2 regions of the Curtobacterium flaccumfaciens genome follow, and region 1 is predicted to be linked to the other one. Evidence: riboswitches for the same ligand, from Rfam matches in the RefSeq annotation. Region 1 holds a riboswitch; the other holds the start of a gene.
What was found. Region 1 has a riboswitch for thiamine pyrophosphate ahead of OE229_RS07700 (ECF transporter S component). Riboswitches for the same ligand answer to the same signal wherever they lie in the genome.
Positions count from the first base shown of each region.

Region 1 (8,861 bases):
GTCCTTCAGCACGGCGCCGTCCTCCCACGAGCCCTCCCAGAGCTTCGCGCAGACCTCGAGGTACTCCTCGGCCCAGACGTAGCGCTCATCGTGCTCCTCGAGCCGGTCGGCGCCGAAGTTCCGGGCGGCGCTGTCGAGGGCGCTCGTGACGACGTTCCAGCCGATACGGCCCCGGGTGATGTGGTCGAGCGTTGAGACCTTGCGGGCGAAGTCGAACGGGTGCGCCTGGATGACGCTCGAGGTGAACGCGAGCCCGAGGTGCTCGGTCGACACGGCGAGCGCGGAGAGCAGCACGGAGGGGTCGTTCGAGGGGATCTGCAGCCCCTCGCGCAGGTTGGTCGAGTAGTCGCCGCGACCGGGGCCGTAGGTCCCGACGACGTCGGCGAAGAACATCGCGTCGAACTTGCCGCGCTCGAGGGTCCTCGCCAGGTCGGTCCACAGCGTCACGTCGTCGAAGTCCGCCTGCCGGGCGTCGGGGTGGCGCCACAGGCCGTGCTGGATGTGCGACGTCGTGTTCATGACGAAGGCCGCGAAGCGCAGCGGGCGGTTCGGTGCATCGCTCATGCGTCCCATCGTGGTCGGCGGGCACCGCCCGACGACAGCGACGTGACCTCCCGTTACGCGCGGTGTTCCCCGCGGCCCTGGACGCGACCATGCTCCTGAGGCATGCCGAGCCAGACCACCGTCACCGCGCCTCCAGGCCGTCCCGCCGCACCGTCGACCACCGCGACCCGTCGTCGGGTCGCCCTCGCGTCGTTCGTCGGCACGACCGTCGAGTACTACGACTTCTACCTCTACGCGACGGCCTCGGCGCTGGTGTTCGCACCGACGTTCTTCCCGTCGGTGACGCCGGCCGTCGGGGTCATCGCGTCGTTCGCGACCTACGGCGTCGGGTTCGTGGCGCGGCCTCTCGGCGGCGTGATCGCCGGCCACCTGGGTGACCGGATCGGGCGGAAGAAGCTGCTCGTCGCGTCGCTGGTGCTGATGGGCATCGCCTCCACACTGATCGGGGTGATCCCGTCCGCCGCGACCATCGGGGTCGGTGCCGTCGTGGCGCTCGTGTTCCTGCGGCTGCTGCAGGGCGTCGCGGCCGGTGCGGAGTGGGGCGGCTCGGCGCTGCTGTCCGTCGAGCACGCACCGGAACGGCACCGGGGGCTGTTCGGGGCGTTCACGCAGATGGGGTCGGCCGGTGGGATGCTCCTGGCGACCGGGGTCTTCACGCTCGTGCGGTCGACGCTCGGCACCGAGGCGTTCCTGGCCTGGGGCTGGCGGCTGCCGTTCCTGTTCTCGGCGGTGATCGTGGCGGTCGGGCTCGTCATCCGGCTCGGCGTGCAGGACGCCCCGGTGTTCCAGGAGCTGCGCGCCGCGGGTGGGGTCGAGCGGTTCCCGGTGTGGCAGGCGATCCGGCAGCATCCGCGGTCGATCCTGGTGACGGCGGGCCTGCGCCTCGTGCAGCCGGCGCTCTACTCGATCCTGACGACGTACTCGCTGACCTACCTCGGCAACGTGCGCGGGCCGGCGGGCTCGGACGCGGGGCTGCAGGCCGTGCTCGTGATCTCGGCGGTGTCGCTCGTGTCGACGCCGTTCTGGGGGTGGCTGTCCGACCGGGTCGGGCGGCGGGTGCTCACGATCTGGTCGGCGGCGGGCATCGCGGTGCTCATCTGGCCGTTCTTCGCGTTCCTCGACGCCGGTCCGCTCGTGCTGCTGCCGCTCGTGGCGCTGATCGGGATGTGCGTCTTCCACGACAGCATCTACGGGCCGCAGGCGGCGTGGTTCGCGGAGCAGTTCCCGACCGGGCGGCGGTACTCGGGGATGTCGCTCGGGTACCAGATCGGGTCGATCTTCTCGGTGGGGCTGACGCCGCTGCTGGCCGCGGTGTTCGTGCAGCTCGGGGGTGGCTCGCCGTGGATCCTGTGCGGGTACCTCGGGGTGTACGCCGTGCTGACGATCGTGGCGGCGGTGTTCGCGGTGGATCCGCGGGCAGTGGCGCGGCGGGAGGCGAGCACGGGCACGAGCGCGGGGGCGCGGGCGGGCACAGGCGCGGGCGCGGCGGGCTGACGTTCCGCGCTGAGCGACAGCTCTCGCCGTCCGGAGCCCGTGAGGTGTCGCCGAGCGCGAAACCTCGATGCTCGCCGCCGGCCGCGGTGCTGCGGCGCCCTACGTCCGCAGGACCACGTCGGCGAGGGCGGCCGGGTCCTCGGCGGCGATGAAGGCCTGCTCCTGCGCGGCCCAGCGGTCCCACTCGCGCGCGAAGACCGCACCGTCGCGGCCGATCGCCCGGTCCCACCGCACGGCGTCATCGGCCTCGAGCCACACCCGCAGGGACGCCAGCGGTGCCGACGCCCGGGACAACGCCCCGCACCCCTCGACCACGATCGGCAGGTCGGGGTCCACCGACGCCCGGTCCGCGGGTGCATCGGCCGCCCAGTCCCAGCGTCGGTACCCACTCGGCGTTCCGAGGACGTCGGTCACCACGGCATCGGCAGCCGCACGCAGGCCGTCCCACCCCGGGTACAGGTCGTCCAGGTGCACGAGCTGCGCGCCGAGCAACTCCGCGACCTGTGCTCCGAGGGTGGTCTTGCCCGTGCCGGACCGGCCGTCGACGAGCACGACGGCACGCCGACCCGTGGCAGTGGCGACACCGGCAGCAGCAGCGGCCAGGCCGGGGGCGAGGTCAGCGGCGGTCGCGCCCGTTGCGCGCCCGCCGCTTGTCGCGTGTTCGCCGCCCGTCGCGCGCCCGCCGGCCGTCGTCCCGTCCGCGCTTTCCGTGTCAGGCACGCCACGTCCCCACGCTCACCGCGACCGTGATCGACACCACGCCGATGCCGACCAGCGCCGCCACCATCGCCCACTCCGGCCCGGCGAACCGTGCGACCCGCGCCCAGGTGCGCCGCCCGGGAGCACCGAACCCCCGTGACTCCATCGCCACCGCCAACGTCGTCGCCCGACGCAACGCGAGCACGAGCAGCGCGAACGCCATGGTCGCCCCGCGTCGCAGCCGCCCGGAGTCGGCCAGTCCTCGGGCGCGCCGCGCCATCGCGAGCTGTCGCCAGTCGTCGACGAGCAGCGTCATCATCCGGACGGCCGCGAGCGCCCCGAGCACGAAGCGCGCGGGCAGCCGGAGGACCTGCGCGAGCCCGTCGGCCAGGTCGGTCGGGTCGATCCGCACGAAGAGCGCGATGGCCGGCACCCCCACCGCGAGGACCCGGAGCGCGGTCGCCGACGCGAGCGTCAACGAACCGTCGGTGACGTGCGCGAACCCGAGGTCGAACCACTCCCGCCCGGAGGGCCTGCCGTACAGCGCGATGCTCACCGCCGTCAGCGGCACCGCGACGAGCACCGGTGCGAGTCGGAGCAGCAGGGTCCGGACCGGCAGGCGCAGGAGCGGCAGGAGCGCGAGTTCGAGCGCCAGGGCGACGGCGGCGGAGACGACGTCGAGGCTGAGCACCAGGCAGACGCCGAGGGCGAGCACACCGATCAGCGACGCGACCGGCTGGACGCCGGGGATGCCGGGCGCGCGGACCGGCAGCGGTCGTCGCACGGGGTTCGTCCGGTGGGTCGCGTTCGTCCCGGCGGTCGCGTCAGTCCCGGCGGTCCCGGCGGTCCGGGCGGTCTCGGCGGTCCCGGCGGTCCGGGCGGCCGTGTCGGTCCGGTCTGGAGGCCCGGGGCGGATCCCGACCGTCGGCCCCGTCTCCGGGATGGTCGCGACCGACGGCCCCTGGTCGCGCCCGACGGTCCGGACACCGTCCGGCCCGAGCACGACCTCGTCGGCATCGAGTGCCCGGACGAGATCGCGGTCGTGGGTGACCGCCACCACCGCGGTGCCGGCGTCGGCCAGGGCCCCGAGCCGACCGACGACGGCCTGCCACGTGGCACGATCCTGCCCGGAGGTCGGTTCGTCGAGCACGACGACCGGCGGCCGGGCCGCGATGACCGCGGCGATCGCGAGTCGTCGTTGTTCGCCCCCGGACAGGGTGAAGGGGTTGGCGTCGGCCAGGCGTGCGAGCCCGAACTCGTCGAGCAGAAGGATGGCTCGTTCGGCGGCGTCCGCGGCTCCGAGGGCGCGGGGGCCTGCCTCGACCTCCTCGCGGACGGAGCGGGCGACGAACTGGTGCTCCGGGTCCTGGAACACCGTGCCGATCCGGGCGGCGAGTTCGCGGCTCGTCCAGGCGTGCGGTGCGGCGCCGATGCCGTCGGCGAGGGTGTCCGTGGCGCGGAGCTGACCGGCTGCCGGTGGGAGCAAGCCCGCGAGGGTCAGCCCGAGCGTCGACTTGCCGACGCCGTTCGGTCCGGTGACGGCGAGGACCTGCCCGGCCCGGAGCCCGAGGTCGATGCCGTTCCCCACCGCTCGCTTCCCCCGTGCCGTGCCGAGCCCCCGGGCTTCGAGCAGTACCGCCGTCCCCTCGTCGAGCACCCCCTCGCCGAGCACCCCCTCGCCGAGCGGGCGGAATGCCGCGGTCGCCCCACCGGACGCCCCGGGTACTTCGCCCGCTCGCCCGCTCGCACGCCGCCGCCCCCGCGCCGAACCGCGCGCCGGCTCGGCGCCCGGCACCCAGACCCCGGCCGCCGTGAGCGCCTCGCCGTGGTCCACCAGCACCCGGGCCGGCGGACCGTCCGCGACCACGCCGCCGCCCGGTTCGAGCAGCACGAGCCGATCGACCAGGTCCAGCCAGGTGCCGATCCGGTGCTCCACCACGAGCAGCGTCGCCCCGGTCTCGTCGAGCAGTGCCCGGACGGCGTCGTGCACCTGCGCCACGCCGTCCGGGTCGAGGTTCGCGCAGGGTTCGTCAAGCACGAGCGCACCCGGCCGCATCGCGAGCACGCCCGCGAGCGCCAACCGCTGCCGCTGCCCGCCGGACAGCTGCGCGGTGGAGCGGTCGAGCGGCAGGTCGAGGCCGACGACGTCGAGCGCCGTCCGCACCCGGGCCCAGGTCTCGTCGCGGGAGACGCCGGCGTTCTCGCAGCCGAAGGCCACGTCGTCGCCGACGCGGGACATCACGGTGTGCGCCTCGGGGTCCTGCATGACGAGACCGACTCGCCCGCGGACCGCGCGGGGGTCGGCCTCGTCGACCAGGAGTGCTCCCTGCACCGAAGCAGCGGTGTCGTCGGTGGCATCGGGCTCGTCGGGCAGCACGCCCGCGACCGCTCGCAGGAGCGTCGACTTGCCTGCCCCGGACGGGCCGACGACGGCGACCCGCTCCCCCGGCTCGACGGTCAGGTCGACGTCGCGGACGGCCCAGGCGTCCCGCTCCGGGTACCGCCAGCCCCAGCCACGGAACACGATGCGTGCCCCGCGGACGCCGGCACCTGCGCCGGCGTCGCCGCCGGTGGAAGGGGACGTCGCCGACGGAGCGGGCACGGTCACACCAGGGCGCGGGGTTCGCGACGGCTGTGCTCGCGGCCGGCCGCAAAGGACGACAGCACCCCGGTGCGGGCGAGTGCCCGGACGATGAGCCACGAACCCGCCCCCGCGATCACGGCGCCGGAGATGATCGCGCAGACGACGTAGACGACCTTGAAGGCGACGTCGAGCCCCGGGTACCAGAGGACGGTGTCGTTGATGCCGAGCGCGAGTCCGGCCGCGGCACCGGCGAGCACGACGACCGGCAGGCGGTAGACGCGGTACAGGAACAACGCGAGGACGATCTCCGCGCCGAGGCCCTGGACGAGCCCGGCCTCGAGCGTGAGCCATCCCCACTGGGTGCCGAACAACGCCTCGACCGAGGCGGCGACCATCTCGCCGTAGAGCGCGGCGCCGGGCTTGCGGACGACGATCGCGACGATCGGGCCGGCGAGCAGCCAGACCCCGCCGAACAGGGCCTTCGTGCCGGGGAGCACGAGGTCCATGACGGCGCTGATGGGTTCGTAGCCGAACTCCCAGAGCCGGAAGACGACCCCGAGGGCCACCGCGAGGACACTCGCGACGACGATGTCGACGACCCGCCAACGCAGCGATCGCCGCGGAGCGGTGGTGACGGTTGTGGACGTGCCTGAAGGCATGCTGCTGACTCCTCCCTGCGCCGGCATGATCCGGATCAGGTTCGACGGTCGGAGCGCCGATCGCTCCCTCTCAGCCCGGCGGTCCCGGACTCCCGTGTGTGTGCCAGCAGTCTAGACGCGGTCGCGACCGCGTGACGGACGGGAGGCCCGTGGCGGCGTCGCCACGGGCCTCCCGTTGCGTCAGGGGGTCACTTCTTGAGCGCGCGCACCAGTTTGCGGAGGACACGCCCGGCCACCCACACGAAGGGGATGGCCACGACGATCAGCGAGATCGGGTTCGGTTCGAACACCAGGTCCTTGCCCGGGCGACGGACGTAGGCGCCGACCGGGGCCGACGCACCGCCACCACCACCACCGCCGTTCTCGTCGTCGCCCCCGCCGCCGCCGAAGCCGAACCAGCTGACGGACACGGGGATCAGGGTCTGGTCGCCGACCTCGACGGGTTCTCCGTAGTTCGTGGAGACCCCGAGCGGGCGGACCTGGTCTGCGATCTTCGAGACGATGTTGGCCATGCGCGCGACGCTACTCGTCCGTTCCTCCACAGGCCGCGGGGCACAGCTGGCATCCACAGCTGGGGCTTGTCTGCGGACGCGGACGAGCGCCGCCGATATGTTGGCCGGACCCACACCTGGAGGACCGTTTGCACACCTGGCCCGGAAACCCGTACCCGCTCGGGGCGACCTACGACGGGAGCGGCACGAACTTCGCGCTGTTCTCCGAGGTCGCCGAGCGCGTCGAACTCTGTCTGTTCGATTCCGACGGCAACGAAGAATGCGTCCGCCTGCTCGAGGTGGACGCCTACGTCTGGCACGCGTACCTCCCCAACATCGGCCCCGGGCAGGAGTACGGCTTCCGCGTGCACGGCCCGTACGACCCGGACTCCGGCGCACGCTGCAACCCGTCGAAGCTCCTGCTCGACCCGTACGCCAAGGCGACGAGCGGCGAGATCGACTGGGACCAGTCGCTCTTCTCGTACACGTTCGGCGACCCGGACTCGACCAACGACGAGGACTCCGCGTCGCACATGATGAAGGGCGTCGTGATCAACCCCTTCTTCGACTGGCAGGGGGATCGCCCGCCGCGCACGCCGTACGGCGAGACCGTCATCTACGAAGCGCACGTCAAGGGACTCACCGAGACCCACCCCGACGTGCCGGAAGAGCAGCGCGGAACGTACGCCGGCGTCTCCCACCCGGCGGTCATCGAGCACCTGCAGCGTCTCGGCGTCACCACGCTCGAGCTCATGCCGGTGCACCAGTTCGTGAACGACTCGACCCTGCAGGACAAGGGGCTGTCGAACTACTGGGGCTACAACACCATCGGCTTCTTCGCGCCGCACTCGGCGTACTCGTCGTCGGGCGACCAGGGCCAGCAGGTCCAGGAGTTCAAGACGATGGTGCGCGAGCTGCACCGCGCCGGCATCGAGGTCGTCCTCGACGTCGTCTACAACCACACCGCCGAGGGCAACCACCTCGGCCCGACGCTGTCGTTCCGCGGCATCGACAACGCGGCCTACTACCGCCTGGTCGACGACGACAAGAAGTTCTACATGGACTACACGGGCACGGGGAACTCGCTCAACGTCGGGCACCCGCACTCGCTGCAGCTCATCCTCGACTCGCTCCGCTACTGGGTGACGGAGATGCACGTCGACGGGTTCCGCTTCGACCTCGCGTCGGCACTGGCCCGCGAGTTCTACGAAGTCGACCGGCTGTCGGCCTTCTTCGAACTGGTGCAGCAGGACCCGATCGTGTCGCAGGTCAAGCTGATCGCCGAGCCGTGGGACGTCGGCCCCGGTGGGTACCAGGTCGGCAACTTCCCGCCCCAGTGGTCCGAGTGGAACGGCAAGTACCGCGACACCGTCCGCGACTTCTGGCGCGGTGAGTCGTCGACGCTCGGCGAGTTCGCCTCGCGGATCTCCGGCTCGGCGGACCTGTACGAGCACGACGGCCGCACGCCCAAGGCGAGCATCAACTTCATCACCGCGCACGACGGCTTCACGCTGTACGACCTGGTGGCCTACAACGAGAAGCACAACGAGGCCAACGGCGAGGACAACAACGACGGTGAGAGCCACAACCGGTCGTGGAACTCCGGCGCCGAGGGCCCGACCGACGACGAGGCCGTGAACGCCCTGCGGCTGCAGCGTCGCCGGAACTTCCTGGCCACCCTGCTCCTGAGCCAGGGCGTGCCGATGATCGCGCACGGCGACGAGCTCGGCCGGTCGCAGTCCGGCAACAACAACGTCTACGCGCAGGACTCCGAGCTCAGCTGGATCGACTGGGACAGTGCGGACGAGGACCTCATCCAGTTCACCGCCGACGTGGTGAAGCTCCGGCACGACCACCCCACGTTCCGCCGGACCAGGTACTTCAACGGCCGTCCGGTCCGTCGTGGCGAGGGCGAGCCGCTGCCCGACGTGGTGTGGCTGACCCCCTCGGGCGACGCGATGGACCCCGAGGACTGGGACTCCGGCTTCGGCAAGAGTGTCGGCATGTACCTGAACGGCGAGGGCATCCGCGGGCGCGACGCCCGTGGTGAGCGCGTCACCGACGTCGGTTTCATCACGTACTTCAACGCCCACGACGACGTCGTGACCTTCACGCTCCCACCAGAGGAGTACTCCCCCGGCTGGACCGTCCGGATCGACACCGCCGACCCCGGCGCACGCGACGAGGTGCTCGATGCGGGGACCCCGCTCGACGTCCCCGCGCGGTCGATGATCGTCCTGCGTGCCGAGCCCGACCACGAGGTCACGAGCACCCCGGTCGACGCCGAGCAGGACGGCGCCCCCGAACCGGTCGCCCCGCAGGACGCCGTCACCCCGGCCAACCCGGCCGGTTCCACCGCACCGAGCGGAG
Region 1 covers NZ_CP106879.1:1,577,379-1,586,239, reverse strand. Annotated here, with positions in the region: gene OE229_RS07720 (LLM class flavin-dependent oxidoreductase) at 1-564, opposite strand, end outside; gene OE229_RS07715 (MFS transporter) at 667-2,058, shown strand; gene OE229_RS07710 (nucleoside/nucleotide kinase family protein) at 2,158-2,778, opposite strand; gene OE229_RS07705 (ATP-binding cassette domain-containing protein) at 2,771-5,359, opposite strand; gene OE229_RS07700 (ECF transporter S component) at 5,362-6,000, opposite strand; TPP riboswitch at 5,995-6,106, opposite strand; gene OE229_RS07695 (hypothetical protein) at 6,189-6,512, opposite strand; gene glgX (glycogen debranching protein GlgX) at 6,641-8,861, shown strand, end outside.

Region 2 (8,861 bases), 430 kb from region 1:
AACCGCCCAGCGCACGACCGGACGGTATGCGGTGGACGGGGATTCGGGTGCCGTCCTCGGCGACCACGAACAGGTCGGCCACCCGACCGCGGAACACCGTGATGCCGAACGGGTCGTCGTGGTGCCGGGACTCGGCGAACCTCGGCGTCCTGCCGTACGCGGTGAACGCCGCCGTGGTCTCCCGTTCGTACGCGGGCCCGCAGCAGTCATGCTCCCACCCGCCGACCACGACGACGACCTCTTCGCGCATGCCGTGATCGTACGACGCATCGGACGGTGGCGGTCCGAGCGCGGGGTCGAGCGTCAGGCGTCAGGCGTCAGACGAAGCGGACGGTCTGCTGCAGGCGGTCGCGGATCTCGAACACGTCGACGGAACCGGCCGGCGACCAGACGCCGTTCAGCACCTGGGCGAGCGCGCTCCGGCGGACGACGAGCGCGGTGGGCTTCTTCGGGGAGCCGACGAGCTGCACGTCCTCGGTGACGGCGGCGTCCGGCACGACGAGCAGCCGCCCGGAGAACCGCACCCGGGTCTGCTTCTGCACGGCACGGGCGGCGCGGACGAGTTCCTTGACGGGTCGCTCCCCCGGCGCGAGCGTCTCGCCGACGATCTCGCCGTGCTCGATGCGGACCGGAGCGCCCCAGTCGATGGACTCGACGGCCCAGAGTCCGCTCGGGGTCAGGACGGCGTGGTCGAGCTTGCCCTCGGCCCCGGCGTCGAGGTCGTGCCACACGGTGACACCGATCCCCATGTCGGAGACGATCGAGGCAGTGGTCTCTTCGGCCAGGGCCTCGGCGAGCAGGCGTCGGATGTGCCGCGGCGCGGAGCGGATGAGCGTGGGGTCGTAGGGGTCCTCGATGGGGTCGCCGAGCCCGACCCACTCGCGTTCGGCCTGCAGGAAGACCTCGCGCGACCGACCGCCGGGGTGTCCGTGGGACCGGGCCCGGGGGCGGGTGTCGCGACGCGCTGCCGGGGGTGCGTAGGCGTCGCGACCGGTGTCACCCCTGCCGGCGGCCGCCGCGGACGGACCGGACACGCCGGACGCGCGGAACCCGACGTCGTACGCGCGCCGGGCTGCCGGCGTGCCGATGCGCTCCCACGCGAGCTGGACCTGCCGGAAGCGCTGGGCGTCGCCGCCGAGGTCGGGGTGGGTCTCGCGGGCGGCCCGCCGGTAGGCGCGGCGGAGCGCTTCGTCATCAGCCGTCGCGGGGACGCCGAGGACTTCGTAGGGGGTGGCGTCGGCCGGGCTGTCCGTCATGGCCCTGCGACATTACCGGAGGCAGTGTCGGAGTCCGCCGCATGGTTGCTGGGTACGGTCTGGGCCCGTGCCGCCGGTTCCGCCAGCGGCGGGGTGGCCGTGCCGGTGCGAGAGGGCCGGTGCAGCGCGCGGCCCGCAGGTCGTCGTGTCAGACCACCGTGGTCGCGACGGGCGCGCCGAGGAACCCCGCGTACCGCGCGGCCGCTGCCTCGAGCGCACGGACGGCCGACGCGTCGACGGCACCGAAGGGTGTGACGGTGACGAGGTGCCCGGCCCGACGCTCGGTGCGCTTCCACGTGCCGACGACGCGCCCCCGGACGACGGCCATCGGCAGGAACATGCCGTTGGCGCCGGGGACGACCCGGTCGGCGTGAGCGGGGTCGAGCTGCGCCGACCGGTCGGCGTACCCGAGCAGGTACTCGTCGAAGCCGGGGAGCAGGTGCCCGGTGGGGACGCGCGCGGCTGCCGGGCGGGCGGATGCCGGCCGGTCGGCGAGGTCGAGGAGTCCGTCGCCGAGGTCCTCGACCGCGTCCCCAGCCGCGGCCCGGGCCCGGCGGAGGTCACCGAGCGGCAGTTTCGTCCAGCTCGCGGCGTCGACCTCGGTCGCTGGGCCACGGCCACGCAGGTACCCGAGCAGGACCCGGCGGAGGGCTTCGTCGCGGTCCGGCAACGCACCGGCGGCGGGTGCCCACTCGTCGAGCAGCACGAGCCCCTGCCCGACGCGGGCGGTGGGGCCCCACGCGACGAGGCCCTCCTGCGCGAGCTGCAGGACCAGGTGGTAGCCGCGACCTCCGGACGGGTCGATGCCGGCAGCGCGGTACGCCGCGAACAGGTCGTCACGGACCAGCGCTCGACCACCGACCAGGGCCGCGATCGTCGCGTCACGGGCCTGGCCGAGCAGGGCGTCGTCGATGCCGAGCTCGGCGGCGCGTCGGGCGATCGTGCGGAGCGTCCGTTCGGCGGTGAGCGAGAGCAGCAGGCGGAGGTCGTCGGGGCACAGGGCGTGCAGGGTGCCGCGCATCGGCCACGAGCGGACGAGCTCCCCGCGGTCGAATGCGGCGCGGACGTCGTCCCGCGTCGATCCCGGAGCGCGGACCCCGGTGGCCCAGAGCACCTGGCCGAGGTCCTGCCCCTGCACCGCCAGCATCCGCTCGACTGCTTCGGCGGGGCGCAGCCCCGGCGCCGCGATGCCCTGCGCCGCGAACCGCGCCGTGCGGAGCCGCGCGGGGCTGGTGGTCACGCGACGGCGGCGGTGACGGCGTCGGCGTGCTGCTCGAGGTAGGCGACGTCGGCGCGGTACAGGTCGGCGTGACCGTGCTGCAGGTCGCTGACGAACTTGGGGTTGCCGGCGGCGGCCTCGTGCTCGATCGTCGTGACGAGCGCGACGAGTGACGCGATCATCGTCTCGGCCAGGACACTGCGGGAGCGCTCGTCGAGCGCGTAGGCACGGCAGAACTCGGCAGCCCGCGCCAGCCGCTCGTCGAGGGCGCGAGCGGTCGATCCCTCGACAGCGCCGGTGGTGAACGGCGCGAACCGGTAGACGGCACTCGCGACGTCCCAGACGCGGGGCCCGGGGTGTGCGGTGTCGAAGTCGATCAGGCCGACGGCGGCGATGCCGTCGTAGACGCAGTTGTACGGGGCGAAGTCGCCGTGCACGATCGTCTCGACCGGGGCACGGTCGGCCTGCGACCAGAGGTCGTCGGTGGCGCTGCGCGGAAAGCTCGCGGCGGCGTCGTGGAACTGGCGGAGCAGGCGTGCACTGGTCACGAGGGCTGCCTCACTGGCGATGTCCTCGGTCCAGGGGTACTCACCAGCGACGCCCGGGACGAACGAGACCGTCTCGAGGGTGTCGCCGAGGGCGATCGGTTCGGGGGCTGCGACGAACCCCTGCTCGTGCAGGTGGGCGAGCAGCCGGTGCACCGTGGGGGTCCACGGCCCGGCGGGGCGGTGGACTCGGTCGTCGGCCCTGGTGATGCGCTCCAAGGGGAACCTCCTGCGTGTTGCGTCTCCGTTGACGGAGGGCCAGCGTACCGGCAGCGATCGACGGCCGCTCGGCGACCATCCGGAACACGGCGCGCGGGTCCTCGCTGCCGAGCGTGCCTCAGAGCTGGTCGCGCAACCAGGACGGCCCGCGGACGACCGCACCGAGGGCCTCGGCGCGGTCGCGGAGCTCGCGGTCGGCCGTCACGACGACGACCGGCCCGTCGCCGGCCTGCACCGCGGCCCGCGCGGACTCGACGACGGCGTCGTCGCCGGAGGCCGGAGCACGGACGATGTCCACGGCGCCAGTGGCGGCACCGCGGTCCGCGCCGCCGCCTCCACCAGCACCGCCCACGTCCGCAGCGGCCCGGGCCTCCCCCTCGAGCACCACGGTCCACCGCGGCCACCACCGTGCGAACGGCAGGTCGAGCAACGACGCGGACACCCCGCCCGCGGCGAGCGCCGACACCTGCGCCAGCAGGCGCGATGCGGCGCCGGCTCGGTCCTTCCACCAGCCGTCGGGCACGCTGCCGACGACGTTCGCCGCGTCGACGACGACGTGCGGCGTGGTCGCGACCGTGGCGCGGAGCGCCGGCCACGACCTGCCGAACCCGGGGTGCAGGGGCAGGTCGTCGACCTGGTCGATCGGGATCCACGACAGGGCGAGGCTCTCGCGGTCGGCGATGACGGGTTCGAAGGGTCGGGAGGCGCGCCCCACGACGGTCGTGTAGGTCCAGAACCCCAGGTCGAGCAGGGCGGTGTGGCGCAGGGCGATCGCGTCGTCGGGCACACCGGCCTCTTCGGCGGATTCGCGGAGGGCGGCGGTCACCGCTGCTTCGCCCTGGTGCCGTGCGCCGCCGGGGATGCCCCAGGTGCCGCCGTGGTGGCTCCACTCGACGCGGTGCTGCAGGAGCACGCGGCCGGTGCCGTCGTCGACGAGCAGGCCGGCGGCGCCGAAGCGTCCCCACGCCTTGGTGCCGTCGGGGCCGACCGCCCAGGCGTCGCCGGGGTCGCGGGGGCCGGGCGGGGGCCCGGGGGGCGTTGCATCTGGCACGGTTCAACCCTGGCACACGGTGCCCGGAGCGGGCCTCGAAGTGGTCACCGGGCGTCGTGTACGGTGTCGCTCGAGACACGGGGTGCCGCATCCAGCGGCTGAGATCACACCCGTCGAACCTGCTCGAGCTCGTACTCGCGAAGGGATCGTCCATGGAGAACGCTGCGCCCTCCCCTGCCTGGGCCCGTCGAACCGCCGAACTGCTCGAGGCCGTGCGTGCCCGGGCCCCGCTGGTGCAGTGCATCACGAACACCGTCGTGCAGAACGTCACGGCGAACGTGCTGCTCGCACTCGGGGCCTCGCCCGCGATGGTCGACGTGGCGACCGAGGCGGGGCCGTTCGCCCGCGTCGCGGATGCCCTGCTGGTGAACACCGGCACCCCGCACGCCGAACCGCGGGTCGCCGCGCTCGAGGCCGTGCACGCGGCCCGTGACGCGGGCACCCCGTGGGTCCTCGACCCGGTGGCCGTCGGCTCGCTGCCGGTGCGGACCGCGCTGGCGCGCGACCTGCTCGCGCTGCACCCGACGGTGCTGCGCGGCAACGCGTCCGAGGTGCTCGCCCTGCTCGGTGACTCGGCCGGTGGCCGCGGGGTCGACAGCACGGTGGGCACGGACGGCGCCCGGGTCGCGTCCGTCGCTGCGTCGGACGGGAGGCTCGTGGACGCGGTGGCCGTGTCGGGTGCGGTCGACCTGCTGGTCGCGCCCGGCATCGGTGTGGTCCGGGTGGCGAACGGCACCGACCTGTTGACGCGGATCACCGGTGGCGGGTGCGCGCTCGGCGCGGTCGTCGCCGCGTTCACGTCCGTCGCGCCGGAGGACGCGGGTGCCGCTGCCGTCGCCGCCACCGCGGTGCACACGATCGCCGCCGAGCTGGCGGCACGGGACGCCGGCGGACCGGGGACCTTCCAGCCGCTGTTCCTCGACCGGCTGGCGTCGCTGACCCCGGAGGACGTCGTCCGCGAGGCCCGGATCACGGTCGAGACCGCTCCTGTCGATGCCCGGGCGGTGTCGGCATGAGCGGGCTGCGGTCCGTCGGGTTCGGCGTCTACCTGGTGACCGACGGTGCCCTGGCCGACCGGCACGGCATCGGGGTGCTCGGGGTCGTCCGCGCCGCCGTCCATGCCGGGGTGCGGATCGTGCAGGTGCGGGACAAGGACGCCTCGGCGCGTGACCTGCTCGCCCTGACGGCCGCGGTCGCCGACGCCGTCGGGGACCGCGCGAGGGTGGTGGTCGACGATCGGCTCGACGTCGTCCTCGCCGCACGGCAGGCGGGACACCGGGTCGCGGGCGTGCACCTCGGCCAGTCCGACGTCCCCGTCACGGCCGCCCGTGCCCTGCTCGGAGCGGACGCACACGTGGGCCTCACCGCGAACACGCTCGCGCACCTGGCGGCCGTCGAACGACTCCCGCGCGGCACCGTGGACCTGCTCGGCGTCGGGGTCGTGCACCCCACGGCGACGAAGGCCGACCACCCGCCGGCTCTGGGTCACGACGGGTTCGCCCGGTTGGCCGCCGCGACCGACGTGCCGTGCGTGGCGATCGGTGGGGTGACCCTCGACGACGTCGTGCCGCTCCGGGCGGCCGGTGCCGCGGGGGTCGCGATCGTCTCGGGCATCTGTGCCGCAGCCGACCCCGGGTCCGCCGCGGCGGCGTACGTGGCCGCGTGGGGCCCTGGACCCGACCACGGGACGGAGGTGAGGGGGCTCGCAGAAGGTGATCCGGTCCTCCCGGCCTCCACGTACCACGGGGCGGACGCATGAGCGTCCCACGGGTGCTGAGCATCGCCGGGACCGACCCGACGGGCGGCGCCGGGATGCAGGCGGACCTCAAGGCGATCGCCGCGCACGACGGGTACGGGATGGGGGTCGTGACGGCGCTCGTCGCACAGAACACGCACGGGGTGCGGTCGGTGCACGTGCCGGACGTCGGGTTCCTGCGGGAGCAGCTCGACGCGGTGTCGGACGACGTCGTGGTCGACGCGGTGAAGATCGGGATGCTGGGCACCGCCGGCGTCGTGCGCGTCGTGACGGACTGGCTGCGGGAGCACCGGCCGCCGGTGGTCGTCGTCGACCCGGTGATGGTGGCGACGAGCGGGGACCGGCTGCTCGACGAGGACGCTGCGTCGGCCATGGGGGCGCTGTTCGCGCTCGCCGACCTGGTGACGCCGAACCGGGCCGAGCTCGTGGTGCTGGCGGAGCTGGCCGGGTCGGGCGCGGCTGGTCCCGGTTCGTCTGCATCGACGTCGGCCTCGTCGCTGGATGCCGCGCGTGCCGTGGCGGCGCGGTGGGACGTCCTGGTGCTGGCGAAGGGCGGCCACGACGAGGGGCCGACCTCCGACGACGTGCTCGTGGCACCGGACGGCACCGTGCGGGTGTTCACCGGCCCCCGGGTCGCGACGACGAACACCCACGGCACCGGGTGCTCGCTCTCCAGTGCGATCGCGACGCTCGCCGCGCGGCTCGGCGACTGGGACCTCGCGGTCGGGGTGGCGAAGGAGTGGCTGACGGCGGCGCTGCGCGGAGCGGATGCGCTGTCGGTCGGGACCGGCAACGGCCCGGTCGACCACGGCGCGCAGGCACGGGCGGCCCTGCCCGGGCTGTCCTACACGGACGTGTGGTGGGCGGATGCGGCGTCGGTGCTGGACGAGACGATCGGCTGCGCGTTCCTGGTGGGGCTCCGCGACGGGACGCTCGAACCGGAGGTGTTCGCGGGGTACCTGGCGCAGGACGTCCACTACCTGCGGGCGTACGAGCGGCACCTGGCGGCGCTCGGGGTCGGTTGCGCCGATGCCGATGCCGGTTCCGGCGCTGGCGTTGCTGGCGATGCAGCTGCGTTCTGGGCGGCGGCAGCGCAGGGGTGTGCCGACGAGGCGCGCGACCTGCACCACCGTCGGCTGGCCGGCTCGCACGCCGACGATCCCGTGCACCCCACGTGCTCCGGGTACCTCGCACACCTGCAGGAGGCCGCCGACTCCGGCTCCCGTGCGGTGCTCGCCGCCGCGGTGCTGCCCTGCTTCCGGGTCTACGCCTGGGTCGGGTCGCAGCTCGGGGTCGCTCCGGACGGGCACGCCTTCGCGGACTGGATCACGGCGTACGGGGACCCGGGGTTCGCGGCGTCGAGTGCCGAGGCGACCCGGCTCGTCGAGGAACTGGCCCGTGCCGCGACGCCCGACGAGCGCGGGCGGATGGCGCGGGCGTTCCGGCGTTCGGCGGAGTGGGAGCTCGCGTTCTTCCGGATGCCGACGGAGGCACGCGACCGGGGCTAGCGGGCGACCGGGGGCAGCCGCACGAGTTCGACGGACAGCTCGGCGCCGCTGACCGTGCCGCGCATCCACGTGTGGTCGGGCTGGCGACGTCGGTCGGTCGGCGAACCGGGGTTCAGCAGGCGCATCCCCGACGGCGCCACGGTGTCCCACGGGATGTGCGAGTGGCCGAAGACGAGCACGTCGGTGTCCGGGTACTCGGCGTCCGTCCGCCGCTCCCGACCCGTCGCGGCACCGGTCTCGTGCACCAGGGCGAAGCGCAGGTCCTCGACACCGAACCGGGCGACGAGCGGCAGCCGGTCGTCGAACTCCGGACCGTCGTTGTTGCCCCGCACGCCCTCGAACCGGCGGGACCGCGCCTGCACGGCGTCGAGGGTGGCCAGGTCGACCCAGTCCCCCGCGTGCACCACGAGGTCGGCCGCGTCGACGTCGGCCCACAGCCCGGGCGGCAGGTCCTTCGCGCGCTTCGGCAGGTGCGTGTCGGACAGCAGGACGAACGACGTCGTCACGGCTCGGTGGGTGCCGGCATCGGGAGCCCGGCCTCGTCCGACGCGCCGAGGCGCTCCAGCAGCCCGGCGAGCAGCGCGATGTCGTCGTCCGACCAGTCGGCGAGCCGTTCCTCGAGCGCGTCGCGGTGCAGCTGCACCGACCGCTCCAGGGCCGCTCGGCCGGCGTCGGTCGCCTCGAGCGGCTTCGCGTTGCCGCTGCCGCCGTCGGTCGTCCGCACCAGTCCGGCCGCGAGGAGCCCGGACAGTTGCCGCGAGATCGTCGAACGGTTCAACCGCAGGTAGCGGGCGATGTCGATGGCCATGCAGCCCGGGTGCTGGACGACGAAGTCGACGAGGGACTGGTCGACGACGCTCAACACCTGGTCCGAGCCACGGGCGCGGATGCTCGCCCGACGGGTGATGCGGGCGAGCTCGGTGTACGCCCGGCTGATGTCGCTGTTGCGGACCCTCGAACTCGGGTGGTCCATGGTGGCTCCAGCCTGTCTGTGCCGGCGCCTGCCGGCGGTCTCCTGGTCCGGTCACACTACCGGCGGCTCCGCGTGGTCCGGGGTCAGCGACCGGCCGCCGCGGCCTGCAGTGCGGGGATGTCCAGCTTGACCATCTGCATCATCGCCTCGAACACGCGTGCGTTGGCCTCCGGATCACCCGACCCGCTCATCAACTCGCCCAGCATCGACGGGGTCACCTGCCACGCCAGACCCCAGCGGTCGGTCAACCAGCCGCACGCCATCGGGCTCCCGCCGTCGGCGAGCAGGGCGTCCCACAGACGGTCGAGCTCGTCCTGCGTGTCCACGTCGATCT
Region 2 covers NZ_CP106879.1:2,004,504-2,013,364, reverse strand. Annotated here, with positions in the region: gene OE229_RS09675 (hypothetical protein) at 1-250, opposite strand, end outside; gene OE229_RS09670 (J domain-containing protein) at 318-1,256, opposite strand; gene OE229_RS09665 (winged helix DNA-binding domain-containing protein) at 1,405-2,496, opposite strand; gene OE229_RS09660 (phosphotransferase enzyme family protein) at 2,493-3,239, opposite strand; gene OE229_RS09655 (NUDIX domain-containing protein) at 3,358-4,290, opposite strand; TPP riboswitch at 4,359-4,454, shown strand; gene thiM (hydroxyethylthiazole kinase) at 4,443-5,306, shown strand; gene OE229_RS09645 (thiamine phosphate synthase) at 5,303-6,049, shown strand; gene thiD (bifunctional hydroxymethylpyrimidine kinase/phosphomethylpyrimidine kinase) at 6,046-7,554, shown strand; gene OE229_RS09635 (metallophosphoesterase family protein) at 7,551-8,060, opposite strand; gene OE229_RS09630 (MarR family winged helix-turn-helix transcriptional regulator) at 8,057-8,527, opposite strand; gene OE229_RS09625 (VOC family protein) at 8,611-8,861, opposite strand, start outside.
Region 2: linked by a shared signal. The riboswitch ahead of thiM (hydroxyethylthiazole kinase) and the one ahead of OE229_RS07700 (ECF transporter S component) in region 1 are both predicted to bind thiamine pyrophosphate.